4 regions of the Streptomyces sp. NPDC002870 genome follow, and region 1 is predicted to be linked to each of the others. Evidence: riboswitches for the same ligand, from Rfam matches in the RefSeq annotation. Region 1 holds a riboswitch; each other region holds the start of a gene.
The links. Region 1 has a riboswitch for cobalamin ahead of ACFYWY_RS03005 (ribonucleoside-diphosphate reductase subunit alpha). Riboswitches for the same ligand answer to the same signal wherever they lie in the genome.

Region 1 (7,198 bases):
GCCGCCATTGGGCGGACAAATGACGCCGGACCGGGGCCTGTTGACGCGCGTCGACCGTCCCGTCAGTCTCTGCCGTACACCGCACACACGGTATGGAGGCTCGATGTTCCGTCGTACCGCACGACTTCTGTTGTCTCTTGTCATGGTCATGGCCGCCGCCTTGGCGGGGGTCGTGGCGACGGCCGGCACCGCCCAGGCGGACGGCTGCTACACCTGGTCCCGCACGCTCTCCCAGGGCGCGTCCGGCGCCGACGTCACCCAGCTGCAGATCCGGGTCGCCGGATATCCCGGCTACGGCGGGGTGCTCGCCATCGACGGCGACTACGGCCCGGCGACCACCGCGGCGGTCAAGCGGTTCCAGTCGGCGTACGGGCTCGGCGCCGACGGCGTCGCGGGGTCCGCCACCTTCTCCAAGCTCTACGCCCTCCAGGACGACGACTGCACGCCCGTCCACTTCACCTACGCAGAGCTCAACGACTGCAACAGCACCTGGGCCGGCGGTGCCGTGAGCGCCGCGACCGCCAAGTCCAACGCGCTGCGCACCATGTGGAAGCTGGAGGCCATGCGGCACGCACTCGGCGACCAGCCGATCACCGTCACCAGCGGCTTCCGCTCGCACGCCTGCAACGACGCGGTCGGCGGCGCGGCGGGCAGCCGGCATCTGTACGGTGACGCGGCGGATCTGGGCGCGGGCCCGCACTCCCTGTGCAAGCTGGCTCAGCAGGCCCGCAACCACGGCTTCAACGGGATCCTGGGCCCCGGCTACCCGGGCCACAGCGACCACACGCACGTCGACCACCGCGCCAGTCGCTTCTGGTCGGCGTCGAGCTGCGGCATCTGAGCGCTCGGGTCAGGCGGCCCTGCCGGGGGCGACCGGTCCGCGGAAGGTCCTGCGGTAGGCGTTCGGCGTGGTGCCGAGCGTACGGAGGAAGTGGTGGCGAAGTCCGGCCGCGTTGCCGAATCCGGCGCGGCCGGCGATCGCGTCCACCGTCTGGTCCGTCGTCTCCAGCAACTCCTGTGACAGCAGCACCCGTTGGCGCAGCAGCCAGCGGTAGGGCGTGGTGCCGGTCTCCTGCTGGAAGCGGCGGGCGAAGGTCCGCGGCGACATATGGGCCCGGGCGGCGAGCTGCTCGACGGTCATCTCGCGGTCCAGATGCCGCTCCATCCAGGACAGGACGTCCCCGACCGTGTCGCAGGGGGTACGCGGCAGCGGGCGGTCGATGTACTGCGCCTGGCCGCCGTCGCGGTGGGGCGGAACCACCATCCGGCGGGCGATCTGGTTGGCGACCTCGGGGCCGTGCTCCTGGCGTACGACGTGGAGGCAGGCGTCGATCGCCGCTGCGGTGCCCGCCGAGGTGATCACCGCTCCCTCGTCCACGTACAGCACATCGGGGTCGACGAAGGCCCGCGGATAGCGCTGGGCCAGCGCCTGCGCGTGCCGCCAGTGGGTGGTGCAGCGGCGGCCGTCGAGCAGTCCCGCGGCGCCGAGGACGAACGCGCCGGTGCAGACGCTGAGCACCCGGGCCCCGCGATCGACAGCGCTGCGCAGGACGGCGAGCAGCTCGTCGGGGTATTCGCGGGTGGGGTACGAGCCGCCGGTGGGGACGGCGATGAGATCGGCGTCCGCCAGCCGTTCGAGGCCGTAGGGAGTGCTGATGGTGAACCCGGCGTGGGTGGGCAGGGTGGGACCCTCGGCGGAGACGGCCGCGAAGTCGTAGACCGGCAGGCCGTCGTCGCTGCGGTCGTAGCCGAACACCTCGCTGAGGACGCCGAGTTCGAAGGGATGCACATCGGTCAGGAGGACGGCAGCCACATTTTTCAGCATGGAACCAGTGTGGCAGTAATTCGATGATTTATGACAGTCCTGCCACTGATTTCTTTGGCGCGGGAGGACGACAGTGGACGTCATGAACACATTCCTGGAGTACCTGTTCGTGATCGCCCTCTACGCGCTGATCGCCCTTCCTGGCCTGGTCGGGTACGCGAGAGACCGAGCCGTCGATCGCCAGCTGCGTCAGGCCGAGCTGCGTCAGGCGGGGCTCCGTCAGGCGGGGCAGCCTGAGGCACGGCGCCGCTCCGCAAGCCCGAAGTCCAGGGCCTGGTCCCGCCCGGACTTCGAAGCACCGGCGGTCAAGGCCCCGTGCCACTGAAACGGCCGGGCGGGTGCCAGAAAGGCACCCGCCTGCCGTGCACCAGCAAGATCAGAAGTCGTCGTCGAAGCCGACCGAGCCCTCGACCGCGACCTGATAGGCGGAGGGGCGGCGCTCGAAGAAGTTCGTCAGCTCCTGGACGCCCTGCAGCTCCATGAAGGAGAACGGATTCTCCGAGCCGTACACCGAGGCGAAGCCCAGCCGGGTCAGCCGCTGGTCTGCGACGCACTGCAGATACTCGCGCATCGACTCGGTGTTCATACCCGGCAGACCGTCGCCGCACAGATCGCGGCCGAACTGCAGCTCCGCCTCGACCGCCTCCTTCAGCATGTCGGTGACCTGCTGCTCGAGTTCGTCGTCGAAGAGCTCAGGCTCCTCCTTGCGGACCGTGTCCACGACCTCGAAGGCGAAGTTCATGTGCATGGTCTCGTCCCGGAACACCCAGTTGGTGCCGGTAGCCAGGCCGTGCAGCAGGCCGCGGGAGCGGAACCAGTACACGTACGCGAACGCGCCGTAGAAGAACAGCCCCTCGATGCAGGCCGCGAAACAGATCAGGTTCAGCAGGAACCGGCGGCGGTCGGCCTTCGTCTCCAGCCGGTCGATCTTCTCGCCCCCTTCCCCTTCGAGGGCGGCCATCCACTTGAAGCAGAACTGGGCCTTCTCCCGGATCGACGGGATCTCCTCGACCGCGTCGAAGGCGGCAGAACGGTCGTCCGGGTCGGGGAGGTAGGTGTCGAGCAGCGTCAGATAGAACTGGACGTGCACCGCCTCCTCGAAGAGCTGGCGACTCAAGTACAGCCGCGCCTCCGGGGAGTTGATGTGCTTGTAGAGGGTGAGCACCAGGTTGTTGGAGACGATCGAGTCGCCCGTCGCGAAGAACGCGACCAGCCGGCCGATCATGTGCTGCTCGCCCGGCGAGAGCTTGGCGAGGTCGGCCACGTCGGAGTGGAGGTCGACCTCCTCGACGGTCCAGGTGTTCTTGATCGCGTCGCGGTAGCGCTCGTAGAAGTCCGGGTAGCGCATGGGGCGGAGAGTCAGCTCGAAGCCGGGGTCGAGCAGGTTCTTGCTGAGCGCGATCTTTTCTGAGCTGGGCATTACTGGCAGGCCTCGCAGGACTCGGGGTTTTCCAGGGAGCAGGCGACGGCGTCGGGCTCGGCCGCCTGCTGCACGGGGATGGGGGTGGCGGACTGAGCCGCGCGCGCGATCCGTGTCGCCGGGCGGGAGCGCAGGTAGTACGTCGTCTTCAGGCCCTGCTTCCAGGCGTACGCGTACATCGAGCTGAGCTTCCCGATGGTCGGCGTCTCCAGGAACAGGTTCAGCGACTGCGACTGGTCCAGGAAGGGCGTGCGGGCGGCGGCCATGTCGATCAGGCCGCGCTGCGGGATCTCCCACGCCGTGCGGTACAGCGCGCGGACGTCGGCCGGGATCCAGCTGAAGCCCTGCACCGAGCCGCTGGACTCGCGCAGCGCCTCACGGGTCTGCGCGTCCCACACGCCGAGCTTCTTCAGCTCCTGCACCAGGTAGGCGTTGACCTGGAGGAACTCACCGCTCAGCGTCTCGCGCTTGAAGAGGTTGGAGACCTGCGGCTCGATGCACTCGTACACGCCCGCGATCGAGGCGATGGTCGCGGTCGGCGCGATGGCGAGGAGGAGGGAGTTGCGCATGCCGCTGTCGGCGACGCGGGCGCGCAGCGCGCCCCAGCGCTCCGGCCAGTTGAGCTCGACGTCGTAGTGGTCGGGGTGCAGCACGCCACGGGCCGCGCGGGTCTGGGACCAGGCGGGCAGCGGGCCGTTGCGCTCGGCGAGGTCGCAGGACGCCTCGTAGGCGGCGAGCATGATCCGCTCTGCGATCTTCGTGGAGAGCGCCTTCGCCTCTGGCGAGTCGAAGGGGAGGCGGAGCTTGAAGAAGACGTCCTGTAGGCCCATCGCACCCAGGCCCACCGGACGCCACTTGGCGTTGGAGCGGCCGGCCTGCTCGGTCGGGTAGAAGTTGATGTCGACGACCCGGTCGAGGAAGGTCACGGCGGTACGGACGGTCTCGTCCAGCCGCTCCCAGTCGATGCCCCCCGACGCGAGCACGAACGAACCGAGGTTGACCGAGCCGAGGTTGCAGACGGCCGTCTCCCCGTCGTCCGTCACCTCCAGGATCTCGGTGCACAGGTTCGAGGAGTGGACGACCTTGCCCGGCTCGGCGGTCTGGTTGGCCGTGCGGTTGGAGGCGTCCTTGAAGGTCATCCAGCCGTTGCCGGTCTGCGCGAGCGTACGCATCATCCGGCCGTACAACTCCCGCGCGGGGATGGTCTTGCGCGCGAGCCCCGCGGCCTCCGCCTTGCGGTACGCCGCGTCGAACTCGTCGCCCCACAGATCGACCAGGTCCGGCACATCGGCGGGTGAGAACAGCGACCAGTCGGCGTCGGCCTCGACGCGGCGCATGAACTCGTCCGGGATCCAGTGCGCGAGGTTGAGGTTGTGCGTTCGCCGCGCGTCCTCACCGGTGTTGTCGCGCAGCTCCAGGAACTCCTCGACGTCCGCGTGCCAGGTCTCCAGGTAGATCGCGGCGGCGCCCTTGCGCCGGCCGCCCTGGTTCACGGCGGCGACCGAGGCGTCGAGGGTCTTCAGGAACGGCACGATGCCGTTGGAGTGGCCGTTGGTGCCGCGGATCAGTGAACCGCGGGCGCGGATGCGGGAGTACGAGAGGCCGATGCCGCCCGCGTGCTTGGAGAGCCGCGCGACCTGGTGGTACCGGTCGTAGATCGAGTCGAGCTCGTCCAGCGGGGAGTCCAGCAGATAGCAGGAGGACATCTGCGGGTGGCGGGTGCCGGAGTTGAAGAGGGTGGGCGACGAGGGGAGGTAGTCGAGGCGGCTCATCAGCCCGTACAGCGCGGCGACTTCGTCCAGGGCGCGCGCGGAGGCGTCCTCCGCCAGCCCGCAGGCGACGCGCAGCATGAAGTGCTGCGGGGTCTCGATCACCTGGCGGGTCAGTGGGTGCCGGAGCAGATAGCGGCTGTAGAGGGTGCGCAGACCGAAGTAGCCGAAACGGTCGTCGGCGTCCTGGTCGATCAGCGCGTCGAGACGGGCGGCGTGCAGCGTGACGAACTCGGCCGTGCGGTCGGCGATCAGGCCCTCGCGGTGGCCGACCGCGACCGACGCGGAGAAGGACACCGCGCCCTGCCCGGCGGCCTCGTCCGCGATGTGACGGGTCAGCAGGCGGGCGGCGAGCCGGGAGTAGGCCGGGTCCTCGGAGATCAGCCCCGCGGCGGCGTCGGTGGCGAGGCCCCGCAACTCGGCCGCGTCCGACCGGGCGTTGCGGCCGCGCAGCGCGGCGGCGGCGACGCGTCCCGGGTCGGTGTCCGGCAGATCGGCAGTCAGATCGGTCAGGGTCCGCAGAAGCGCGGTCCCGGGGCCGTCGGCAGCCTGCTCCTCGATGCCTGAAACCGGATCGGCTGGCGCGATGGTCACGTGGTGCTCTCCCTCGCTCGGCTCTGGGCCGGCGGGGGAGGGGGAGGGCCGCGGGCGTACGTACCCGGAAATAGGCAGCGCACCGCACGGCATCCACCGACCCAACCGCGAGGCCCGGACGTCTCGGCACCCGGTTCGGTCGAGCCGGATGCACCGTCGGCAGGTCTTCGGACTGATGGGTACGACAAAGCGCACCACAGCACACCGTTGCGGGACAGTTCCGGATTCGCACCGGATTCCCCTGCGGCGACAGCGAGCATGAGCATACATGTGGGGGCCGCTGGATGCGGCACCCCCCACATGTTGTGTCGTGACGGGCTACAGCTCCAACGCGTACGTCAGCAGGGGGAGTCCTGGGATGGGCTCCCAGTCCCGGTCGGGCGAACGGACGAAGCCCAACCGCTCGTAGATCCGGTGGGCGGCGAGCATGGTGGGCTGGGTCGACAGCAGGAGCCGTTCCACGCCGTCGACGGCCCGTGCCTGCTCGATGCAGGCCCGTACGAGCGCCTCGCCCGCACCACGGCCCCGCCCCTCCCGGGCGACCGCCAGCATCCGGAACTCGGCCTCGCCCTCGCGCGCGATGTCGGCCCAGGCGCTGCCCGGGGCGGCGAAGGTCACACCGCCGAGCAGCTCCCCCTCGTGCACCGCGACGAGCACTTCCGCGCCTTCGGCCCGGCGCCCCACGGCCCGCAGCTGGTGGAGGTACTCGTCGTCCTCGCCGAAGTCCAGCAGTCCGTCGTCGAGATAGGCCCGTGCCGTGATCTCGCCGAGACGCTCGTACTCCTCGGGCGTGGCCTCCCTGATCGTGATGTCCATGCTTCGAAGTGTGCACCAGGGGTACGACAACGGGCCGCCGTATTTCCGTCACCGGAAATGCGGCGGCCCGTTGTGCGCGTAACCGTTCAGCAGCAGCGGAACCCTTCGCGCGGATCCGCTTCCCGTGCGTCCGTGCGCTTGCGTTCGAACTCGCGCCGGGTCATGACCTCGGTGGCAGGGTCGCAGGATCTGGCGTGGGCGACGTACTTGTCGTACACGCTCTCGCCGGACACCTCGCGTACGTACCAGCGGATCCAGTCCGCCGCCCGCCGGATGCTCGTCGCCGGGCTCACGGCGAGCCGGTCCCGGCCGGCACGCCGTCCTCGGCGCGGCCGTCGTCGGCGCGGCCGTCCTTGCGGATGCCGCCCTCGGGGCCGACCCCCGCGGCCACGAGCTCGGCCTTCTCCTCCGCCGTGGGGAACAGACCGGCCGGTGCCACCAACTTCGACTCGGTGAACGGGACCTCGGACAGTTTGACGCTCGCGGGGTCCCTGACGGCCTTGACGCAGACCCGTGCCGCATCCGCGATCACCACGATGATGAGGAGGGCGAAAAGGGCGCAAAGCACGCCGTCCACCGTGGAGTTGGTGACGACGGTGTGCATCTCGTCCATGGTCTTGGCGGGCGGCAGCACCTCGCCGGAATCGATGCCCGCCTGGTACTTGTCCCGCTGGGCGAAGAAGCCCACCCGCGGGTCGGCCGAGAAGATCTTCTGCCAGCTCGCGGTGAGCGTCACGGCGGCGTCCCAGGCCAGCGGGACGGCGGTGACCCACG
Region 2 (7,198 bases), on a different contig from region 1:
CCGGCGACTCGGCCCACGAGATGTCCCCGACCGGGGCGTTCGGCTCCAACACCGGCATCCAGGACGCCCACAACCTGGCCTGGAAGCTCGCGCTGGTGCTTGACGGCTCTGCGGGTCCCGGGCTGCTCGAGACGTACGACGCGGAGCGGCGCCCGGTGGCGCGTGCGACGAGCGAACGCGCCTCGTCACGCTCGGCGGAACACAGCCACCCCGGCTACGCACCCGCGATCGCCCCGGGCGGCGGCAAGAAGGGCGGGATCCTCGCGGTGGCGATGGGTTACAGCTATCTGCACGGCGCGGTTCTGGGCGTCACCCCGGACCGGCCCATCGTGCCGGAGCGGATGGAGCTGATGGGTGCCCCCGGCACCCGGGCCCCGCACATGTGGGTCGCAGGGCCGACCGGGAGGGTGTCGACCCTGGACCTCTACGAGCGGTCGTTCGTGCTGCTCAGCGCGGCGGGCACGGCATGGCAGGCAGCGGCGCGCAGGGTCGCGGAGCGGCTGTCCGTGCGGTTGGACGCGTACGCGATCGGTGCGGGTCCGGACGCCGATCTGGTCCCCGAGGGCGATGCGGACTGGGCCGCGATGCACGGCACGACGCCCGAAGGCGCGCTGCTGGTACGCCCGGACGGCTTCGTGGCCTGGCGTTCGCCGGGTGCGGTCCAGGATCCGGAGGCGACGCTCCATGCGGCGGTGAGTACGCTGCTGAGCCGCGCCTGACCGACGTTCGCGCCGCCCCTCCCCGCCGCAGATCCGCCGAACAGATCCGCGGGACCCCACTAAATCTGCGGCGAACGCGTCGCGCGTGGGGCTTCTGCCCTCTACGGTGCGCAGATAGCTCAGCGTATGCGGGAGGTGTAGAAATAGGATATGGCCGCACGCTACGGCCGCCCGCGCTCGGTTCTGCGGATGCGAACTGTCGCAGGTCAGGTCTTTCTCCTGCAGTTGGCGATCGTGGTGTTGCTCGTTGCGGCAGCCATGGTCGCGCTCGTCCTGCAGTCCAGAGCCGACAGCGAGCGCGAGGCCCGCAACCGTTCGGTCGCCGTCGCCGAGACCTTCGCCCATTCGCCTGGCATCGAGGCGGCGCTGAAGAGTCCCGATCCGACGGCGGTGCTCCAGCCGCGCGCCGAAGAGGCCCGCAAGCGGTCCGGCGTCGACTTCATCGTGGTCACCAACACCGACGGAATCCGCTACACCCACCCGCTGACCGACCGGATCGGGAAGAAGTTCGTCGGCAATCTGGGGCCCGCGCTGGCCGGCGGCATCACGACCGAGAAGATCACCGGGACGATCGGGCCGCTCGTCCAGGCGGTGGTGCCGGTCACCGGACGTGACGGCAAGGTCATCGGTCTGGTGTCCGCCGGGATCACGATCGAGCGTGTCAGTAACGTCGTGCAGGACCAGTTCCCGCTGATGTTCGCGGCCACCGGGGCGGTGCTGCTCGTCACCACCGGCGGTACGGCGCTGGTCACCCGGCGGCTGCGCCGCCAGACCCATGGCCTCGGCCCCGCCGAGATGACCCGGATGTACGAGCATCACGACGCGGTGCTGCATGCCGTACGGGAGGGCGTGCTCATCGTCGGCGGCGAGGGGCTGCTGCTGCTCGCCAACGACGAGGCGCGCAGGCTGCTCAATCTGCCGCCGGACGTGGAAGGCCGCCCGGTCACCGACCTCGGCCTCGACCCGCTCACCGCCCGGCTGCTCGCCTCCGGGCGGACCGCCACTGACGAGGTGCATCTGATCGGAGACCGGCTGCTCGCCGTCAACCAGCGCCCGACGGACCAGGACGGCGGCCCGCCGGGCAGCGTCGCGACGCTGCGCGACACCACCGAGCTGCGGGCGCTGACCGGGAAGGCGGATGTGGCGCGGGGGCGTCTGAAGCTGCTGTACGACGCCGGTACCGAGATCGGCACCACCCTCGACGTGGTGCGCACCTGCGAGGAGCTGACGGAGTTCGCCGCGGCGCGGTTCGCCGACTACGCCACCGTCGACCTGCTGGAGGAGGTGCTGCGCGGCGAGGAGCCGACGGCCGCGGGCCCCGGGCACGAGATGCGCCGGGTGGCCTTCACGGGGCTGCAGGAGGACACCGCGCTCTACCCGCTGGGCGAGCTGATCCACTTTGTGCCGTCCACGCGGGTGGGTTTCGGCATCCGCAGGGGCGAGGCGGTCCTGGAGTCGGACCTGGCCGCGTACGCCGGATGGCAGAAGCAGGATCCGGAGCGGGCCAGGAAGCTCGTCGAGCACGGAATCCACTCGATGATCGCGGTGCCGTTGCGCGCCCGTGGCGTGATTCTGGGCGTGGTGCTGTTCTGGCGCTCCCAGAAGCCCGAGCCGTTCGAGGAGGAGGACCTGTCCCTCGCGGAGGAGCTGGTCGCGAGGGCCGCGGTCAGCATCGACAACGCCCGCCGCTACACCCGCGAGCACACCATGGCGGTGACCCTTCAGCGCAGTCTGCTGCCGCGCGGACTGCCCGAGCAGAACGCCATCGACGTCGCCTACCGCTACCGGCCCGCGCAGGCCGGGCTCGGCGGGCTCGGCGGCGTCGGCGGGGACTGGTTCGACATCATCCCGCTGCCGGGGGCCCGGGTGGCGCTTGTGGTGGGCGACGTCGTGGGCCACGGCCTGCACGCCGCGGCGACCATGGGCAGGCTGCGGACCGCGGTGCACAACTTCTCCAGCCTGGACCTACCGCCCGACGAGCTCCTGTGGCACCTCGACGAGCTGGTCGCCCGCATCGACCAGGAAGAGACCGTGGACGGCACGGAGGGCAGGGAGGGGGTCACCGGAGCCACCTGCATCTACGCGATCTACAACCCGGTGTCCGGACACTGCACGATGTCACGGGCCGGCCATCTCCAGCCTGTCGTCGTCCACCCGGACGGCACCGCGGTCTTCGCCGATGTGCCGGGCGGCCCGCCGCTCGGGCTCGGCGGGCTGCCCTTCGAGACCCTGGACCTTCAGCTGCCCGAGGACAGCCGCCTGGTGCTGTACACGGACGGGCTCATCGAGGACCGCGACCGCGACATCGACGACGGCCTGGCGCTGCTGCGCCAGACACTGGGGGAGCACGCGGACCAGAGCCCGGAGGAAACCTGCGAGGCGGTGCTGAAGGAGCTGCTGCCGGAAACCCCGCGCGACGACATGGCGCTGCTCGTCGGCCGTACGCGCATCCTGGACTCCAGCCGGGTGACCGACTGGGACGTGCCGCCCGACCCGTCGGCCGTGGGACGGGTGCGGTCCGACGTCTCCCGCAAGCTGGCCGAGTGGGGTCTGGAGGAGGAGGCCTTCACGACGGAGCTGATCCTCAGCGAGCTGGTCACCAACGCGATCCGGTACGCCACGGGCCCGATCCGCGTACGGCTGATCCGTGACCGCTCGCTGATCTGCGAGGTCTCGGACCACAGCAGCACGTCCCCGCACCTGCGCCAGGCGGCGACCACGGACGAGGGCGGCCGGGGGCTGTTCCTGGTCGCCCAGTTCGCGGAGCGCTGGGGCACGCGGTACACCCCGGACGGCAAGGTCATCTGGACGGAACAGCCGCTGCCGGCCGAGGAGCCGTGAGCGCGGGCGTCAGCCGCCTTCCGGGCCCAGCGGGCGTCCGCACTTCATGTTCCAGCGGCCGCCGCGCCCGGTGAGTTCCGTCAGGGTCAGGGGGGCGACGTCCAGGCGCCAGAACGCCTCCGGTGGCAGGGACAGCGCCTGCACGATCGCCGCCCGCGTCACCGCCGGGTCGACGACCGCGAGGACACGGCCGGCGTCGGGCGGGAGCGACTCCAGCCACGCGCCCACCCGCGCGCACAGCGACCGCAGCGACTCGCCGCCGTGCGGTGCGCACGACGGGTCACTGAGCCACGCAGACACCGACTCCGGCTCGCTCGCGCTCACTTCGTCCAGTCGTCGCCCACGCCAGCGGCCCAGGTCCCACTCGCCGAGGGCCTCGGCAGGCTCCGCCCGCAGGCCCAACTCGGCTGCTGTCTCCCGGCAGCGCGCGGACGGGCCGCTCAACAGCCGGTCCGCGCGCGGCAGCGCACCCGCGGCGGCGCGGGCGCGGCGCGCTCCCGACTCGTCCAGCGGCGCGTCGCCGTCGAAGCGGGCCTCGCGCAGCGCCGCGTTCGTCGCCGGTGAGACCAACATCACCCGTACTGTCATGCCGTGCGCTCGCTTCTCCCTCGCGGCCAAGGAACAAGCACATCATGGGCGTTCGGGCGCCCGGTCACGCGCCCCTGCGCCGTAGCGGCGCAGGCCCGCAAGCGGTACGGTCTCGTGGACATGACGAAGGTGTGACGGAAGTCCGGTGAGAATCCGGCACGGTCGCGCCACTGTGTACCCGCTCCCCGCGGGAAGTCAGACCCAGCACCTTCGTCTCAGGCACCACGATCGGGACGCGTGTTCCCCCAGGAGGTTCTGCCATGGCACATTCTGCCGCGCCCGCCACCGCCGCACCGGCCATCACCCCCATCTCGCTCAAGGCCATCGCCCCGTGGGCGCTCTTCTTCGGCGTTCTGATGCTGGTTCTGCTCTACTTCGTCGGCGCCGAGCAGGGCGCCACCTCGCTCATCTCCGGCGAGAACGTCCACGAGTGGGTCCACGACGGACGCCATCTGCTCGGCTTCCCCTGCCACTAGTACTTCTTCAAAGCTCAGGGGAAACACCATGAACTCCATTTCTGTCAGAGGCCTGCTCGGCCGCGGCATGCTCGCGGGCCTGGTCGCCGGCGTCTTCGCTCTCGTCGTCGCGTATCTGCTCGGTGAGTCCCCTGTGGACGCCGCCATCGCGTTCGAGGAGAGCCACAGCCACGAGCACGGCGGCGAGGAACTCGTCAGCCGCACCATGCAGTCCACGGGCGGTCTCGCCACCGGCGTAGTGGTCTTCGGCGTCGCGATCGGCGGCATCGCCGCCCTCGCGTTCGCTGTCGCGCTCGGCCGCATCGGCCGGTTCGGCCCGCGCGCCACGGCCCTGCTGGTCGCCCTCGGCGCGCTGCTGAGCGTGTACGTCGTGCCGTTCCTCAAGTACCCGCCGAACCCGCCGGCCGTCGGTGACCCCGACACGATCGGCCAACGCACAACGCTGTACTTCCTGATGATCCTGCTCAGCGTCCTGCTCACGGTCGCCGCGGTGATCCTCGGCAGGCGCCTGGCTCCCCGCCTCGGCAACTGGAACGCGTCCATCGCCGCGGCGGCCGCGTTCGTCGTCGCCGCCGGTCTCGCCTTCGCCTTCCTGCCCTCGTTCAACGAGGTGCCGAAGGGCTTCCCGGCAACCGTGGTCTGGGAGTTCCGGCTGGCCACGCTCGCCATCCAGGTCACCCTGTGGACCTGCTTCGGACTGGTCTTCGGGTACCTCGCTGAGCGGCTCCTCACACCGGGGACCGCGACGGCGGCGGACGGGAAGGGCACCGCATCGCGGGCGACAGCCGCCGCGAACTGACCGAGCCGGGGGCTCAGCCCCAGACCCTCCCCCTACGCCCTGGCGGGGCGTGGGGGGGACCTCCAAGAGGCTTGTTTCCGGGGCTCCGCCCCGGCCCCCGCGCCTCGGGGCGTCCGGGGTCCGGGGTGAAGCCCCAGTCGTCCCGCAGACGCCTCCACCGCGTCCGCGACAGCGACGAAGAAGCGCGCGTGCGCGAGGTGGCTGCACGGAGGCTCTTCAACGGCCTTTGGCCGCAGCCGCGGGCAGCGACACCTCGAAGCGGCAGCCGCCCGTCACATTGCGTACGTCGGCGTGGCCGGCGTGCGCCTCGACGATGCCGCGGACGATGGCGAGGCCAAGACCCGCCCCGGCCGGGGGCGTACGCGCCTGCGTGCCGCGCCAGCCCGTGTCGAAGACACGGGGCAGGTCCTCCTCCGGGATGCCGCCGCAGCCGTCGGTGACGGACAGCACCACCCACTCCTCGCGGCGCTCGGCGGCAACGGCGACCGTGCCGTCGGCCGGGGTCCGGCGGATCGCGTTGACGAGGAGGTTCGCCAGGACTCGGGTCATCTCCTTGCCGTCCACCTCGACCGGGACCGGCTCGACACGGTCGCCGACGAGGCGTACGCCGTACTCCCGGGCGAGCGGGTCAGCCCCGGCGAGCGCCTCGCCGACCAGGTCGTACACCGACATCCGGGTGGGTGTGAGGGCCAGCGTGCCCGCGTGGATGCGGGAGAGCTCGAAGAGGTCGCCGACCATGGAGTTGAGGCGGTCGACCTCGGTGCGGATCTGGCGGAAGTAGCGCTCGGGATCCTGGACTACGCCGTCCTCAAGGGCTTCTGACATCGCGCGCAGCCCGGCCAGCGGGGTGCGCAGATCGTGCGAGATCCAGGCGACGAGCTCGCGGCGGGAGGTCTCCAGGGCGCGCTCTCGCTCGCGGGAGGCGGCGAGCCGGTCGCTGGTGGCGGTGAGTTCGCGGCTGAGTGCGGCCAGTTCGGCGGTGGACGCCCCGTCGGGGGCGGCGAAGGAGCCGCCGTCGCCGAACGAGCGTGCCGCCAGGGCGAGTTCCCGGCTGCGGGCGACGACCCAGCGGCCGAGCAGCAGCGCGGTGGCGAGCGAGACGACCGCCGTCATCGCGACGACCGTGGTGACGACGGTGAGGTCGTGCGCGGACAGGAACATGGCCTGGGCGACCGCGAGCGTCCCGGCGAGCATGGCGGTGACCGCGACGGCGGCGACGACGGTGAGGGAGACGGCGACGGACCGATGACGCAGCAGACGCAGGACCAGCGCGCCGAGGAGGCCGACGGCGGCGGCCCCGAGGAAGGCGAAGAGCGCGATGAGGAGCATGTCCCGCACGGTGATCAGACCTCGTTTCGTGGTACGTGGTTGCGCGGTGCGTGACCCTGCGGTGCGTCACCGTGCGGCCCCTGGCCATGCGGTGCGTGACCCTGCGGTGCGCCCTCGCCCGGGGAGGCGTCCCTGGGCACGTCGAAGCGGTAACCCACGCCCCACACCGTCTGGATCAGCCGCGGCCTTGCCGGATCATCCTCGATCTTGCCGCGCAGCCGCCGCACATGAACCGTGACAGTGGACAGATCGCCGAACTCCCAGCCCCATACGTCCTGCATCAGCCGCTCCCGGCCGATCGCCTTCCCCGGGTGCCGCATCAAGTGCGCGAGCAGGTCGAACTCCCGCAGGGTCAGGCCCAGTTCACGCCCGTCCTTGGTGGCCCGCCGCGCCGCCGGATCCAGCACGATGCCCGCGGCCGCCAGCTCGGGCCCCGCCCGCCGCTC
Region 3 (7,198 bases), on a different contig from region 1:
CCGGGCCCGAGCAGGCGGCGGATCGCCCGGGCCCGGCAGGCGGCGGGTCGCCGGAATTTTGGCTCAAACCATTACGTACACACCGTAGGACTTGCGTTCGAGGGTGGCTCACATGGTGGGATGAGCCGATGCGACCCCCCACACGCATATCAGCGCATTCACGCAATCCGTACGAAGAACTCGCCCAGTTGGCGGACCCGGAACCCGATTACGCCGACTACGTCCCACCCGACCCGCTGGAGCTCGGGCTCACCTCGGACCTCGACGACGAGGACGACTGGTCACCGCCCAACCACCGCGGGCAGAGCCGTCTTTCGGCCCTGCCCGCGGTGGTGAAGCTGACCGTCGCGGCACTCCTGTGCACCGTCTGTCTGCTCCTCACCGACCGGCTCGCGGAGGCGTACGCGCAGAGCAAGGCGGCGGACAAGCTCCAGCAGTCGCTCTCACTCGCCACCAGGCCGGACGTGGACATCCACGGCTTCCCCTTCCTCACCCAGCTCATCGACGAGCGGATCGACCAGGTCGACGTCACCGTGCCGGACGTCTCCGCCGACCGCGTCTCGCTCGCCGAAGTGCGGGCCACCGCCAAGGACGTACGCATCGTCGGCGACGCGCCGACCTCGATCAAGGGCGCCGTCATCGGCAACCTCGACGGCGAGGTGCTGCTCTCCTTCGACGACCTCAACCGCGAACTGGGCGCCTCACAGCTCCGGTTCACCGGCACCGGTGCCGACGGGATACGCGTGAACGGCGAACTCGCCGTCGCCGGACAGGAACTGCACGTACGCGCCCGTGCGCACATCCGGCGCGACAACGGCCGGGCCCTCACCACCACCCTCGACGGCATGCAGCTCGACATTCCCCGCGTCGCCACCTACCGGCCCGGCAAGGACCCGGATCATTCGGGACTGCGGCTGCACCGCGAGGCGGCCGAGCGGATCAGCCGCGAAGCGGCCCGCGCGAAGGCAATGCTGGCGGTGCCCGCCATCGTGGACCGGCTCGGCGTGCCCAAGGAGCAGGTGCGCCGGGCGCTGCGGAGCGAGGAGGAACTCCACCGCCTCACCGGAGCACCGAAGTTCGTCGAGCGGCTGATGAAAGTCAATCTCGTCGATGTGGTGATCGCGCATCCACAGCTGCTGGAGAAAGCGGGCATCGACCCCGCCCTGGTCAAGGGACTGCTCGCGGTCAGGCCGCCGGAGCTCTCGGAGCGGCTCTCCCTCTCCTTCGAGCTGCCCGACTCGCTCAGCGAGCTGCGGCTGCGCGACATCACCGTGGAGCGCGACGGCATCAGGGCCCGGGTGGCCGGATCCGGCCTGAGCGTCGGGGACGCCGCCCGGCCGGGGAAGTGAACCGGACCGGAAGCTGAGGGCACACCCCCGCAGGGGCGGGGGTGTGCCCCGCGAGCGGCAGCGCCTAGGCTGGGTCTCGCAGTTGGTTCGCCCTGCCCGCCAGGCAGGCGCGTCGCAAGAGGGAATCCGGTGGAAATCCGGAACTGCCCCGCAGCGGTGAGTGGGAACGACCGCCGTCATACGCACTGGATCCGGCACCGGATCCGGGAAGCGACGGCCAGTAGGTGCCTTCGTACGACACGTACGAGGAAGGCGTGCCCGCAAGTCCGAAGACCTGCCACTGCCCGTGCGCGACCGACGTGCGCGGAGATCTCGGTGACCTCGTGGGCGGGTCGGCGGTACGGGCAGCACAGGGCACAGGCGTGCCGGTGGCTGCTCCGGTTGCCGTTCCTTCGCGTTCCACGATCCGCTCCGGGGTCGCCTGACGAGTACTCGCGAAGGAGAGTTCCGTGACCAGCACATCCTCAGCAGCGGGAGCCAGGGCCACCGTCTACGGTTATCCGCGCCAGGGCCCCGACCGGGAACTGAAGAAGGCCATCGAGGGCTACTGGAAGGGCCGCGTCAGCGCCGAAGCCCTCCGGGAGAGCGCCGCTCAACTGCGCCGCGCCAACTGGCAGCAGCTCGCCGACGCCGGCATCCATGAAGTGCCCACCGGAGACTTCTCGTACTACGACCACGTCCTGGACACCACCGTCATGGTCGGCGCCATTCCCGCGCGCCACCGTGCGGCCGTGGAGGCAGGCGCGCTCGACGGCTACTTCGCCATGGCCCGCGGGACCCAGGACGTCGCGCCCCTGGAAATGACCAAGTGGTTCGACACCAACTACCACTACCTCGTGCCCGAACTCGGCCCCGACACCGTCTTCAGCACCGACTCCGCCAAGCAGGTCGCCGAGCTGAAGGAGGCCCTCGCCCTCGGGCACACCGCCCGCCCGGTGCTCGTCGGCCCCATCACCTATCTGCTGCTCGCCAAGCCCGCACCGGGCGTCCTCGCCGACTTCGAACCGCTCACCCTGCTGGACCGGCTGCTTGTGGTGTACGCCGAGGTGCTCTCAGATCTGCGGGCCGCGGGCGCGCAGTGGGTGCAGCTCGACGAGCCGGCCCTGGTCCAGGACCAGCCGCGGGCCGTGCTGAACGCCGCGGCCCGCGCCTACCGGGAGCTGGGCGGGCTCACCGACCGGCCCCAACTCCTGGTCGCCTCCTACTTCGACCGGCTGGGCGACGCCCTCCCCGTACTGGCCAAGGCGCCGGTCGACGGACTCGCCCTCGACTTCACCGGGCCTGCCGCCGCCAACCTCGGCGACCTCGCCGCCGTCGGCGGCCTGCCCGGCAAGCGGCTCGTCGCCGGAGTCGTCGACGGCCGCAACGTATGGATCAACGACCTCGAAAAGTCGAGGGCCACACTCGCCACCCTGCTCGGGTTCGCCGACCGGGTGGATGTGGCGGCGTCCTGCTCCCTGCTGCATGTGCCCCTCGACGCGGCCGCGGAACGGGGCGTGGACACGCAGGTCGCGCGCTGGCTGGCCTTCGCCCGTCAGAAGACGGCCGAGGTGGTCACCCTGGCCCGCGGACTGACCGAGGGCGCCGGCAGCATCGCCGCCCAACTCGCCGCCAACCGGGCCGACCTGCGCTCTCGCGCCACCTCCGCGCTCACCCACGACCCCGCCGTACGGGCCCGCTGCGCACAAGTCACCGAGGCCGACGCCCGGCGCAGCCTCCCGTACAGCGAGCGTGCCGCCGCTCAGCGCTCGCGCCTCGGCCTGCCCCTCCTTCCCACGACCACGATCGGTTCGTTCCCGCAGACCACCGAGCTGCGCACCGCGCGTGCTGAGCTGAGGTCCGGGCGCATCGACACGGAGGGGTACGAGAAGCGGATCGAGGCCGAGATCCGTGAGGTCATCTCCTTCCAGGAGAAGGCCGACATCGACGTCCTGGTGCACGGCGAGCCCGAACGCAACGACATGGTGCAGTACTTCGCCGAGCAGCTCAGCGGCTACCTCGCCACCCGGCACGGCTGGGTCCAGTCGTACGGCACCCGCTATGTCCGGCCGCCGATCCTGGCCGGCGACATCTCCCGGCCCGACCCGATGACCGTCCGCTGGACCCGGTACGCCCAGTCGCTCACCGGCCGCCCCGTCAAGGGCATGCTCACCGGGCCCGTCACCATGCTCGCCTGGTCCTTCGTCCGCGACGACCAGCCGCTCGCCGACACCGCACGGCAGGTCGCCCTCGCGCTGCGCGACGAGGTGAACGACCTGGAGGCCGCCGGATCGTCGGTCATCCAGGTGGACGAACCGGCGCTGCGTGAGACGCTGCCACTGCGCAGGGCCGGTCACGAGGCCTATCTGGCCTGGGCGACACAGGCGTTCCGCCTCACCACCGGCGGCGTCCGTCCCGATACCCAGATCCATACACATATGTGCTACGCGGAGTTCGGCGACATCCTCCAGGCCATCGACGACCTCGACGCGGATGTCATCAGCCTGGAGGCCGCCCGCTCCCATATGCAGGTCGCCGACGAACTCGCCACCGCCGGGTATCCCCGCGAGGTGGGCCCCGGCGTCTACGACATCCACTCGCCGCGGGTGCCCAGCACTGAGGAGGCAACCGCACTGCTGCGCAAGGGACTTGACGCCATTCCCGCCGAGCGGCTGTGGGTCAACCCCGACTGCGGTCTGAAGACCCGCGGCTGGCCCGAGGTGCGCACGTCGCTGGAGCATCTGGTGGCCGCGGCCCGCGAGGTCAGGGCCGGGCTGTAATTCAGCCTCTCCGGCGATTGAGGTGGGGGTCCCCCCACGCCCGCCAGGGCGTAGGGGGAGGGATCTGGGGCGGAGCCCCGTTGAGGGACTCGCGCGGACCCCGCTACCGCCGCTGGAACGCCTCCAGGATGCGCTCGGCGGCCAGCGTCGCCGTCAACTCCCCGTTCCGCACCTGCTGTTCGAGACCGGGCGCGAGCGCCCGTACCTCGGGATGGCCGCGCAGCCGGTCCCGCAGCTCGTCGTGGACCATCGCCCACGCCCAGTCGATCTGCTGGTCACGGCGCTTGGCGTCGAGCCTGCCCGTCGAGTCGAGGAGCGCCCGGTGCTGCTCGAGACGCTCCCAGAGCGTGTCGAGGCCGGTGCCCTCGCGGGCACTGCAGGACAGGACCGGGGGAGTCCACGCCGCGTCGGCGGGGTGCATCAGCCGTAGCGCACCGGCCAGTTCACGGGCCGCCGAGCGGGCGTCGCGCTCGTGCGGCCCGTCCGCCTTGTTCACCGCGATGACGTCGGCCAGCTCCAGCACACCCTTCTTGATGCCCTGGAGCTGGTCGCCGGTTCGGGCCAGGCTGAGCAGCAGAAAGGAGTCCACCATGTTGGCCACGGCCGTCTCCGACTGGCCGACGCCGACGGTCTCCACGAGCACCACGTCATAGCCCGCGGCCTCCATCACGATGATGGTCTCGCGGGTCGCCTTGGCCACTCCACCCAGCGTGCCCGAGGTGGGCGAAGGCCGCACAAAGGCAGCCGGATCCACCGCGAGCCGTTCCATCCGGGTCTTGTCACCCAGGATGGAGCCGCCCGTACGGGTGGAGGACGGATCGACGGCAAGGACCGCGACCCGGTGGCCGAGGCCGGTGAGCATGGTGCCGAGAGCGTCGATGAAGGTGGACTTGCCGACGCCCGGCACACCACTGATACCCACCCGCCGTGCCGTACCGGAGTACGGCAGCAGCTCGGTCAGCAGCCGCTGGGCCAGCACCCGGTGATCGGCGCGGGTGGACTCGACGAGCGTGATGGCGCGAGCGATGTACGCCCGCGACCCCTCACGCACGCCCTTGACATAGCTGTCGATGTCGAGCGTGGGACGCATCCGGGGCACAGTCCTACAACTCGTGGCCGAGCGAGGCGCCCAGCGTCTTCACCAGGTCCCGCGCGGCATCCGGGATCACCGTGCCGGGCGGGAAGACCGCGGCGGCTCCGGCCTCGTGAAGCGTCTGGACGTCCTGGGGCGGAATCACCCCGCCCACCACGATCATGATGTCTTCCCGTCCCTCGGCGGCCAGTTGCTCCTTGAGCGCCGGTACGAGAGTGAGATGCCCGGCGGCCAGCGAGGAGACGCCGACGATGTGGACGTCCGCCTCGACCGCCTGGCGGGCCACCTCTTCCGGCGTCTGGAACAGCGGGCCGACATCCACGTCGAAGCCCAGGTCGGCGAAGGCTGTGGCGATCACCTTCTGGCCGCGGTCATGGCCGTCCTGGCCCATCTTGGCGACCAGGATGCGCGGTCGGCGGCCCTCGGCCTGCTCGAACTCCTCGACCAAGGTGCGGGTCTGCTCCACCGCGGGTGACGTCCCTGCCTCGTTCCGGTACACACCGGAGATCGTACGGATCTGCCCCGAGTGCCGCCCGTACACCTTCTCCAGGGCGTCGGAAATCTCACCGACGGTCGCCATCGCGCGCGCCGCGTTCACCGCGAGCGCCAGCAGATTGCCCTCCAGACCGGCGCCGCCCGGGCCCGCCTGAGCGGCGGCGGTCAGTGCGCGCAGCGAATCCTGGCAGGCGTTCTCGTCGCGCTCCGCCCGCAGCCGCCGCAGCTTCTCGATCTGCTGGGTGCGCACCGAGGAGTTGTCGACCTTGTGCACATCGATCTGCTCGTCGGTCTCGACGCGGTACTTGTTCACGCCGATGACGGGCTGACGGCCGGAGTCGATGCGGGCCTGCGTACGCGCCGCGGCCTCCTCGACGCGCAGCTTCGGGATACCGGCGTCGATGGCCTGCGCCATGCCCCCGGCCGCCTCGACCTCCTCGATGTGCTGCCACGCGCGCCGCGCGAGGTCGTGCGTGAGCTTCTCGACGTACGCGCTGCCGCCCCAGGGGTCGATGACCCGGCAGGTCCCGGACTCCTGCTGGAGCAGCAGCTGGGTGTTGCGGGCGATGCGCGCCGAGAAGTCGGTGGGCAGGGCCAGCGCCTCGTCCAGGGCGTTGGTGTGCAGCGACTGGGTGTGCCCCTGGGTGGCGGCCATCGCCTCCACGCAGGTGCGGGTGACGTTGTTGAAGACGTCCTGTGCGGTCAGCGACCAGCCCGAGGTCTGGCAGTGGGTGCGCAGCGAGAGCGACTTGGGGTTCTGCGGGTCGAACTTCTTCACCAGCTTCGCCCACAGCAGCCGTGCGGCCCGGAGCTTGGCGATCTCCATGAAGAAGTTCATGCCGATCGCCCAGAAGAACGAAAGCCGCGGCGCGAAGGCGTCCACGTCCATCCCCGCGCCGATGCCCGCCCGCAGATACTCCATGCCGTCGGCGAGCGTGTACGCCAGCTCCAGATCGGCCGTCGCTCCGGCCTCCTGGATGTGATAGCCGGAGATGGAGATGGAGTTGTAGCGGGGCATCTTCTGCGAGGTGTAGGAGAAGATGTCCGAGATGATCCGCATCGAGGGACCGGGCGGATAGATATAGGTGTTGCGGACCATGAACTCCTTGAGGATGTCGTTCTGGATGGTCCCGGCCAGCTTCTCGGGCGGTACGCCCTGCTCCTCGGCGGCCACGATGTACAGCGCCAGCACCGGCAGCACGGCGCCGTTCATCGTCATCGACACACTCATCTTGTCCAGCGGAATGCCGTCGAAGAGCTGCCGCATGTCGTAGATCGAGTCGATGGCCACACCGGCCATGCCGACATCGCCCGTCACCCGAGGATGGTCGCTGTCGTAGCCACGGTGGGTCGGCAGATCGAAGGCGACCGACAGACCCTTCTGCCCGGCGGCGAGGTTGCGCCGGTAGAAGGCGTTGGACTCCTCGGCAGTGGAGAACCCGGCGTACTGCCTGATCGTCCAGGGCTGGTTGACGTACATCGTCGGGTACGGGCCGCGCAGA
Region 4 (7,198 bases), on a different contig from region 1:
GCGCACAGTCCCACGCGTGCCCGGCACGATCACCAGGTCGGCGTCGACGAGTTCATCGGCCCGGTCCACGAATCGCACCACGACGCCCGGTTCGGCCGCCAGCGCGTCCACGTCGGTGAAGTTGGACATCAGCGGCACGGCGCAGACCGCGACGCGCAGCACGTCCTCGCCGACGGGCGGCGCGACCACCGACTCCCGTACCGCGCCGCGCAGAGAGACGCGCAGCCCGTCCTCCTCGTCGATGCCGAGGCCGTGCGCGAAGGGCAGCACTCCGTACGTGCGCCGTCCGGTCAGCCCGTGCAGCATCTCCAGGCCCGGCTCGAGCAACGACACGTCGCCCCGGAACTTATTGACCAAGTACCCCGCCACCAGCGCCTGGTCCTCCGCGTCGAGCAGCGCCGTCGTACCGAAGAAGGAGGCGAAGACCCCGCCGCGGTCGATGTCCCCGACGACCAGCACCGGGAGCCGGGCGGCCCGCGCGATGCCCATGTTCACGATGTCCGTACGCCGCAGATTGATCTCGGCCGGACTGCCCGCCCCCTCGCAGATCACGGCCTCATACGTGCCCCGCAGTTCCTCCAGGCACTCCACGACGGTGGAGAGCAGCGCCTCCTGGCGACCTCCGTGGTAGCCGCGGGCGCTCAGTTCACCCACCGGCCTGCCCATCAGCACGACCTGGCTCGAGCGGTCGCTGCCCGGCTTGAGCAGCACGGGGTTCATCAGGGCGCTCGGCTCAACGCGCGCGGCCTGAGCCTGCATGGCCTGCGCCCGCCCGATCTCCGCGCCCTCGCGCGTGACGAACGAATTGAGCGACATGTTCTGCCCCTTGAAGGGCGCGACCTTCACCCCCTGCCGTACGAGCCACCGGCAGATGCCGGCCGTGACGACGCTCTTGCCCGCGTCGGAGGTGGTTCCGGCGACCAGCAGCCCCCCGGCCTTCCGTCTGCTCATCCCCGCCCCTTTCCGGCGCGCCGCGCGCGCAGCGCGTGCCCCGCCACGTGGCCCGCGGCGCAGGCCGCCAGTGTCAGCCAGCCGACGCGGCGCGAGAGCCGCACGGCACGTTCGATGTCGCCGAACTGCACAGGGCGGCCCGTGCCGTTGAGTACGGGACGGTGCTCGACGCGTCCGCCGTACGAGAGGGTTCCGCCCAGCCGTACGCCGAGCGCCCCGGCGAACGCCGCCTCCACCGGGCCCGCGTTCGGACTCGGATGCTTCTTCGCGTCGTCCCGCCATGCCCGTACCGCTCCGCGCGGGTTCTGCCCGGCGAGCACCGCCAGACCCGCGGTGAGCCGGGCGCCCGGCCAGCCGGCCACATCGTCGAGGCGGGCCGAAGCCCAGCCGAACCGCCGGTATCTGGAGGATTTGTGGCCGACCATCGCGTCCAGCGTGTTGACCGCCCGGAAACCCACCAGACCCGGCACACCCGCGAGCGCTCCCCAGACCAGCGCGCCCACCACCGCGTCCGAGGTGTTCTCGGCGACGGATTCCACCACGGCGCGGGCGATCTGCTGCTCGTCCAGGCTCTGCGGGTCGCGCCCGCACAGATGCGGCAGCCGCTCCCGGGCCACCTCCACGTCCCCGGCGGCGAGCGCGCCGCCGACGGCCCGCGCCTCGCGGCCCAGTGATGTGCCGCCGACGACGGCCCAGGTGGCGGCGGCGGTCAGCACGACGGACGCGGCGGAGCGGTCCCGGACCCCGCGGGCGAGGAGCGCGGCGGCAGCCGCGGCGCCCCCGGCGCACACGGCGGTGTGCAGCGCGCCCCAGCCGCGGTGGTCGCGCCACAGAACGCGCTCGACGGCGCCCGCCGCCCGTCCGAACGCGGCGACCGGATGCCCTCGGCGAGGGTCGCCGAGCAGCAGGTCGCCGACCAGGCCGGCAGTGGCGCCGTAGGCGAAAGTGACGTCGGCACGCATGGGTTCAGGCCGACGTTTCGCCTGGAAGGGCCCTCGTACTCACAGCGGGAAGTGAACCTGAACCGCAGCCGCGCATGGCGATATGTCCTCACTCAGGGTGTCCGCGCCCTGGTTCGACGTGACCGGCGGTGAGAGTTCCTGGCTTCCGGGGGATTGCTCCCCCGGTGACAGTGGCGGGACCGCGCCGGATTCGCACCGGCTTCCTCTTCTGCCGCCGTAGATGGCTTCGGCAGTCCACCACGTGCGAGAACGCCCGTCAACTCGCCTTTGACCTGCGGTGGGACAGTGTGCCGAGCCCCACATCGGCGGCACAGGGCGGCACACGAAAGGGCCGGGCCGGGTCACCCGAAGGGGTGCCCGGCCCGGCCTTGTGCTGAGTGAGCCGCCGTCAGACGACGATCAGATAGATCCCGTACGTCACGGCCGCCGCGCAGAGCGCGAAGCAGGCGTACGCGCCCGTGCGCGCCAGGGCCGCGGAGCCGCCGCCCCCTCCGGCCGCCGACTCCTGCTTGGTCAGGCCCACGATGCCCAGGGTGAACAGACCCACCAGGGCGACGGTGGCGACGAGGCTCACGCCGAAGACGGAGCTGAGTGCTGCCCAGTCGATGTTCATGCTGATCTGTCCTTATACCGTGGCCGGCTGCGTCGCCGGCTCCTCGGAGTCGGCCGCGTGGGGCTGAGCCGGGATGGTCGTCTTGCGGTCCTGCGTGGGCGTGCCGGCCGGCGGCGGGCTGACGGCCGCGATGGCGGCGGTCACCACACCGGCGGGCTCGGCGTCGCCGGCCACGTCGTTGACATTGGTGTGGTCGACCACCTGGCGGCGGGAGACGAACCAGATCGCGACGCAGGCGCCGATCAGGAAGGCGGCGACGGCCGCGACACCCCAGTCGCCCTGCTTGGTCACGAACTCCGAGCCCGCGGCCACCAGACCGGCGGCCGGCAGGGTCAGGCCCCAGGCGACGAACATCCGGGTGGCGGTGGACCAGCGGACCACGCCGCCCTTGCGGCCGAGACCCGCGCCCATCACGGCGCCGGAGCAGGAGTGCGTGGTCGACAGCGAGAAGCCGAGGTTGGAGGAGGCGAGGATGACGCTGGCCGCGCTGGTCTGGGCGGCGAAGCCCTGCTGCGGCTGGAGGTCGGTCAGGCCCTTGCCCATGGTGCGGATGATGCGCCAGCCGCCGAGGTAGGTGCCCAGCGCGATCGCGAGACCGGCGGCGAGGATGACCCACATCGGAGGGTTGGAGCCGGGGGAGAGCACACCGCCGGCGACGAGCGCCAGGGTGATGATGCCCATGGTCTTCTGCGCGTCGTTGGTGCCGTGGGCCAGGGAGACCAGGCCGGCCGAGGTGATCTGGCCGGCGCGGTAGCCCTTCGCGGTGGCCTTCTCGTCGGCGTTCCTGCCGATCCTGTACGTCAGCCGGGAGGCCAGGAAGGCCGCGATGCCGGCGACCAGCGGGGCGGCGATCGCGGGGATCAGCACCTTGGTGACGACGGTGCCGCCGTTGACTCCGCCGATGCCGACAGAGGCGATGGTGGCGCCGATCAGTCCGCCCATGAGGGCGTGCGAAGAGCTGGACGGCAGACCGATCAGCCAGGTCATGAGATTCCACAGGATGGCGCCGACGAGCGCCGCGAAGATCACCTCTGGTGTGATGCCGTCCTCGGTGACGATGCCGCTGGAGATCGTCTTTGCGACTTCCACGGACAGGAACGCGCCGACGAGGTTGAGCACGGCGGACATGGCCACCGCCGTCTTGGGTTTCAGAGCGCCGGTCGAGATGGTCGTCGCCATCGCGTTGGCGGTGTCGTGGAAACCGTTCGTGAAATCGAACACGAGCGCTGTCACGATCACAATCGCGAGCAGCAAGGTGATGTGTTCCATTTACCCAGGCAATCGTTCGACGTCAGTGGCCCGGCGAACGTAGTTAACCTGGATGAACGGAAGATGAACTGAGACGGGCGCTGCGGTGTCCTCAAGTGAGGCCCCGTCAGTCCGCTTGCTGTGTGGCGCGGTGCCGCCCGGCGGTGGCACGGGGGGCGTCCGGCATCGACGCCGCACCGAAGCGAAAACGGCTCTTTATGCCGCTTTGCGTGATCTCCGTCACCCGCCCTGCGGCGCCCGTCGCCGCCTGACAGGATCGCCGCATGACCGATCAGGTGCGGCAGGACGCGATCGAGCAGGCCTGGGAAGACCTCGTGGCCACGGCTCGCAGGACAGCGGCGGAAGGCCTGGTGGTGGGCACATCGGGCAATGTCTCCGCACGGGTCGGCCCACTCGTCCTGGTCACCCCGAGCGCAGTCCCCTATGACCGGCTCACGCCCGAGGACGCCGTCGCGGTCGATCTCGACGGCAACCAGCTCCTCGGAGAGCTCGCCCCCACCAGCGAGCTGCCGCTGCACCTGGAGGTCTACCGCAACACCCAGGCCGGCGCCGTGGTCCACACCCACGCCGTGCACGCCACCGCGGTCTCCACCCTCGTCCCCGAGCTCCCGCCCATCCACTACATGGCCGCGGCCATGGGCGGCACCGTCCGTGTCGCGCGGTACGCCCTGTACGGAACGGACGAGCTGGCCGCGAACATGCTCCACGCCCTGCGCGGACGCACCGCCTGCCTCCTGCAGAACCACGGCACCGTCGCCTACGGCGAGACCCTTGACCAGGCCTACGACCGCACCGCCCAGCTGGAGTGGATGTGCCGCCTCTGGCTGACCGCGGCGTCACTGCCCGGACACACGCCCAGCCTGCTCTCCGGCTCCCAGCTGCAAGAGGCCGCGGAGAAGCTCCAGGGGTACGGCCGGCGCGGCTGAGCCCCCCCCGGTGGCCGCCGTCCACTGGCAGCGAGGCGTGCTGATGCCGACACTGGAACGGTGCGCCCGGCTACAGCGACGGCAGCTGCCGTCACCACCGTGATAGGTGTCGGCGCGGCCGCGATCGCGGCCGGCCGGTACGCGAGCGATGCCGCGCTCAAAGCGCAGCCGGGGCGGCCGCTGCCCGGCGAGCCCCGGCCCACAGTGCACGCCACGGCCGACGACCAGGTGACCCTGACCCGCAGCGTCGCCACACAGCGCCCCGGCACGTACGCACTCCAAAGCCAGGACGTCCACGCGGTCGTCGGCCCCGTACTCGACGGGGTGTCGCACCCCGTCGACACCGTCGTACGCCGCCTGGAGCGGGTCAGCCGCGGCAGTCTGCAGCCCGGCAGCCGGGTGTGGCTCACCCCGCAGGTGCACAGCGGCGACCCGTCGAGCGCGCTCGGTCTCGCGCACCGTGATGTCGGCATCCCCGGCGAACTCGGCACGCTGCCCGCGTGGTTCGTGCCGGGCCCGCGGGAGACGTGGGTGATCACCGTGCACGGCCTGGGCGCCACCCGGGAACACCCGCTGAACCTCATGCCGTTCCTGCACGCCCAGCGGTTCCCCGTTCTCGACCTCGCCTACCGAGGGGATCAGGGCGCCCCCGAGCCCCCCGACGGGCTCGGCCACCTCGGCGACTCCGAGTGGCGCGACCTGGACGCTGCCATCCGCTTCGCGGTGCGCCACGGCGCCGAGCACATCGTCCTGCACGGCTGGTCCACCGGCGCGTCGATGGCCCTGCACGCCGCCGCCAACTCCGGGCTGCGCGAGCGGATCAGCGGGCTGGTCCTGGACTCCCCGGTACTGGACTGGAAGACAACCGTGCGCAATCTGGCCGCCCGCCGGACCCCTGCGGTCCTGCTGCCGCTCGCCGTCAGGGCGGCGCAGGGCAGGACCGGACTGCACGGCGACCGGCTGCTCAGCGCCTCGGACCCGAAGTCCCTGCGCGTGCCGACGCTGATCTTCCACGGCCCGGACGACACGCTCGCCCCCTGGCAGCGGTCGCGCGAACTGGCCTCCCGCCGCCCCGAACTGGTCAGCCTGCACACGGTCCCGCAGGCCCCGCACGCCGCCATGTGGAACGCCGACCCGGCACGCTACGAAGAAGCCCTCCGCCGCTTCCTCACCCCCCTGATGTAACCCTGACGCGGTCCTGATGTAGCCCTGACGCGGTCCGGCGAGCCCTGGCGGGACGGCCGCTCAGCACGGCCGACCAGGTTCCGTTTGGGCTTTCGGGCCGTCAGCGGGAAGACTGCTCCCCGTGACGTCCCGAAAGCCTGATGAGCAATTGGCGCGCAACTCCAGACTCCGTCTTGTCCGCCCGCAATCGCTGGCCACCGCCCGGCGGGCTGTGACGACCCGGCGAACCCGGCCGGCCCCCCGGCCTCCCGAGGGCACTCCGGCCCCCTCGGAACTGGCCCGCCAGGCGAGGGCGGTCCTCGCCGACGCCGTACGGATCGCCCGCTGGGCGGCCGTCGAGAGGGACCCCAGCACCACACAGCTCACCGAGCGCTCCCAGCAACGGGCTGCCGCCGCACTGGAGTTGACCCCGCTCCAGGTACGCACGGGCTGGGACCGTGCCCGCCTCGCCGGCCTGGTCGAGCTGCACGGCGACACCGCACGCCCCGGCTGGCGGCTGCGCGCCTGGGACCGCGACGACATGGCCGTACTGCGCGGCTGGGTCGCCCTCTTCGACGCCTGGTCGCTGGTCCACCCCGCCCCCGACGACGTCGCCCCCACCGCGGTCGCCGAGGTCGTCGAGGCCGTGCCCCAGGTGCTCTCCCTGCTTCAGCTCTCGGCCGGGCCCGTGGTCGTGCCGCTCCTGCTGGACCTGTTGCAGCAGCGCGTCGCGGAACTGCGCGAGGAGCGCTGCGAAGTGCCCTACGGCCCGCAGCCCGACCTGCCGGAGGCCGGGCAGGACATCCCTGTCTCCGCGCTTCTCGACTGGGCCCTTCAGGGGCTGTCCGCCGTCGGCGCCCTGACTCTCGACAAGGGCCGGTCCGCCACCCTCACCCCACTCGGCAACTGGGCGGTCTGGGTCAAGCTCGAGCAGATCTGCGTCGCCGCCCAGAGCCCCGCGGGCAACATCGAGCAGTCCGCCGAGGACATGCTGCGCGGCTGCGCCCGCCTCACCCCGGGCCCGGCCCGCGCCGAGTACCGCGCCTGGCTCGCCGCCCGTACCGTCTCCAGCGCCGTCACCGAGCTCCTCGCCGTCGCCCGCGGCGAGGACGCCCTGCTGCGCGGGCTCGCCTTCGAGGCGCTGCGCGTGGTCGGCGCCCCCGCGGAGGCCGAGGTCCGCGCCGCCGCCGACGAGCCCTCGCTGCGCCCCTATGTCCTGCTCTGGCTCGCCGAGTACGAAGGCGCGGACCCCGAGGACGCCGCCGACGTCCTCACCCGCGAGGAGGCGACCTGGCTCTGGGTGGACACCGCGG

Region 2: linked by a shared signal. The riboswitch ahead of ACFYWY_RS25160 (CbtB-domain containing protein) and the one ahead of ACFYWY_RS03005 (ribonucleoside-diphosphate reductase subunit alpha) in region 1 are both predicted to bind cobalamin.
Region 3: linked by a shared signal. The riboswitch ahead of metE (5-methyltetrahydropteroyltriglutamate--homocysteine S-methyltransferase) and the one ahead of ACFYWY_RS03005 (ribonucleoside-diphosphate reductase subunit alpha) in region 1 are both predicted to bind cobalamin.
Region 4: linked by a shared signal. The riboswitch ahead of ACFYWY_RS18725 (cobalamin biosynthesis protein) and the one ahead of ACFYWY_RS03005 (ribonucleoside-diphosphate reductase subunit alpha) in region 1 are both predicted to bind cobalamin.

What each region holds. Positions count from the first base shown of each region.
Region 1 covers NZ_JBIAPW010000002.1:114,812-122,009, forward strand. The annotation lists gene ACFYWY_RS02985 (D-Ala-D-Ala carboxypeptidase family metallohydrolase) at 104-841, shown strand; gene ACFYWY_RS02990 (GlxA family transcriptional regulator) at 851-1,825, opposite strand; gene ACFYWY_RS02995 (hypothetical protein) at 1,908-2,150, shown strand; gene ACFYWY_RS03000 (ribonucleotide-diphosphate reductase subunit beta) at 2,202-3,245, opposite strand; gene ACFYWY_RS03005 (ribonucleoside-diphosphate reductase subunit alpha) at 3,245-5,608, opposite strand; cobalamin riboswitch at 5,749-5,881, opposite strand; gene ACFYWY_RS03010 (GNAT family N-acetyltransferase) at 5,927-6,424, opposite strand; gene ACFYWY_RS03015 (YbdD/YjiX family protein) at 6,511-6,717, opposite strand; gene ACFYWY_RS03020 (carbon starvation CstA family protein) at 6,714-7,198, opposite strand, start outside.
Region 2 covers NZ_JBIAPW010000023.1:33,456-40,653, reverse strand. The annotation lists gene ACFYWY_RS25175 (FAD-dependent oxidoreductase) at 1-719, shown strand, start outside; gene ACFYWY_RS25170 (SpoIIE family protein phosphatase) at 870-3,560, shown strand; gene ACFYWY_RS25165 (histidine phosphatase family protein) at 3,570-4,148, opposite strand; adenosylcobalamin (AdoCbl) riboswitch at 4,271-4,363, shown strand; gene ACFYWY_RS25160 (CbtB-domain containing protein) at 4,409-4,624, shown strand; gene ACFYWY_RS25155 (CbtA family protein) at 4,653-5,423, shown strand; gene ACFYWY_RS25150 (sensor histidine kinase) at 5,640-6,761, opposite strand; gene ACFYWY_RS25145 (response regulator transcription factor) at 6,767-7,198, opposite strand, start outside.
Region 3 covers NZ_JBIAPW010000008.1:141,486-148,683, forward strand. The annotation lists gene ACFYWY_RS12920 (DUF2993 domain-containing protein) at 129-1,349, shown strand; cobalamin riboswitch at 1,416-1,646, shown strand; gene metE (5-methyltetrahydropteroyltriglutamate--homocysteine S-methyltransferase) at 1,799-4,108, shown strand; gene meaB (methylmalonyl Co-A mutase-associated GTPase MeaB) at 4,212-5,198, opposite strand; gene scpA (methylmalonyl-CoA mutase) at 5,212-7,198, opposite strand, start outside.
Region 4 covers NZ_JBIAPW010000013.1:166,502-173,699, forward strand. The annotation lists gene ACFYWY_RS18720 (cobyric acid synthase) at 1-951, opposite strand, end outside; gene ACFYWY_RS18725 (cobalamin biosynthesis protein) at 948-1,913, opposite strand; cobalamin riboswitch at 2,025-2,168, opposite strand; gene ACFYWY_RS18730 (hypothetical protein) at 2,302-2,526, opposite strand; gene ACFYWY_RS18735 (anion permease) at 2,539-3,795, opposite strand; gene ACFYWY_RS18740 (class II aldolase/adducin family protein) at 4,059-4,721, shown strand; gene ACFYWY_RS18745 (alpha/beta hydrolase) at 4,782-5,906, shown strand; gene ACFYWY_RS18750 (hypothetical protein) at 6,028-7,198, shown strand, end outside.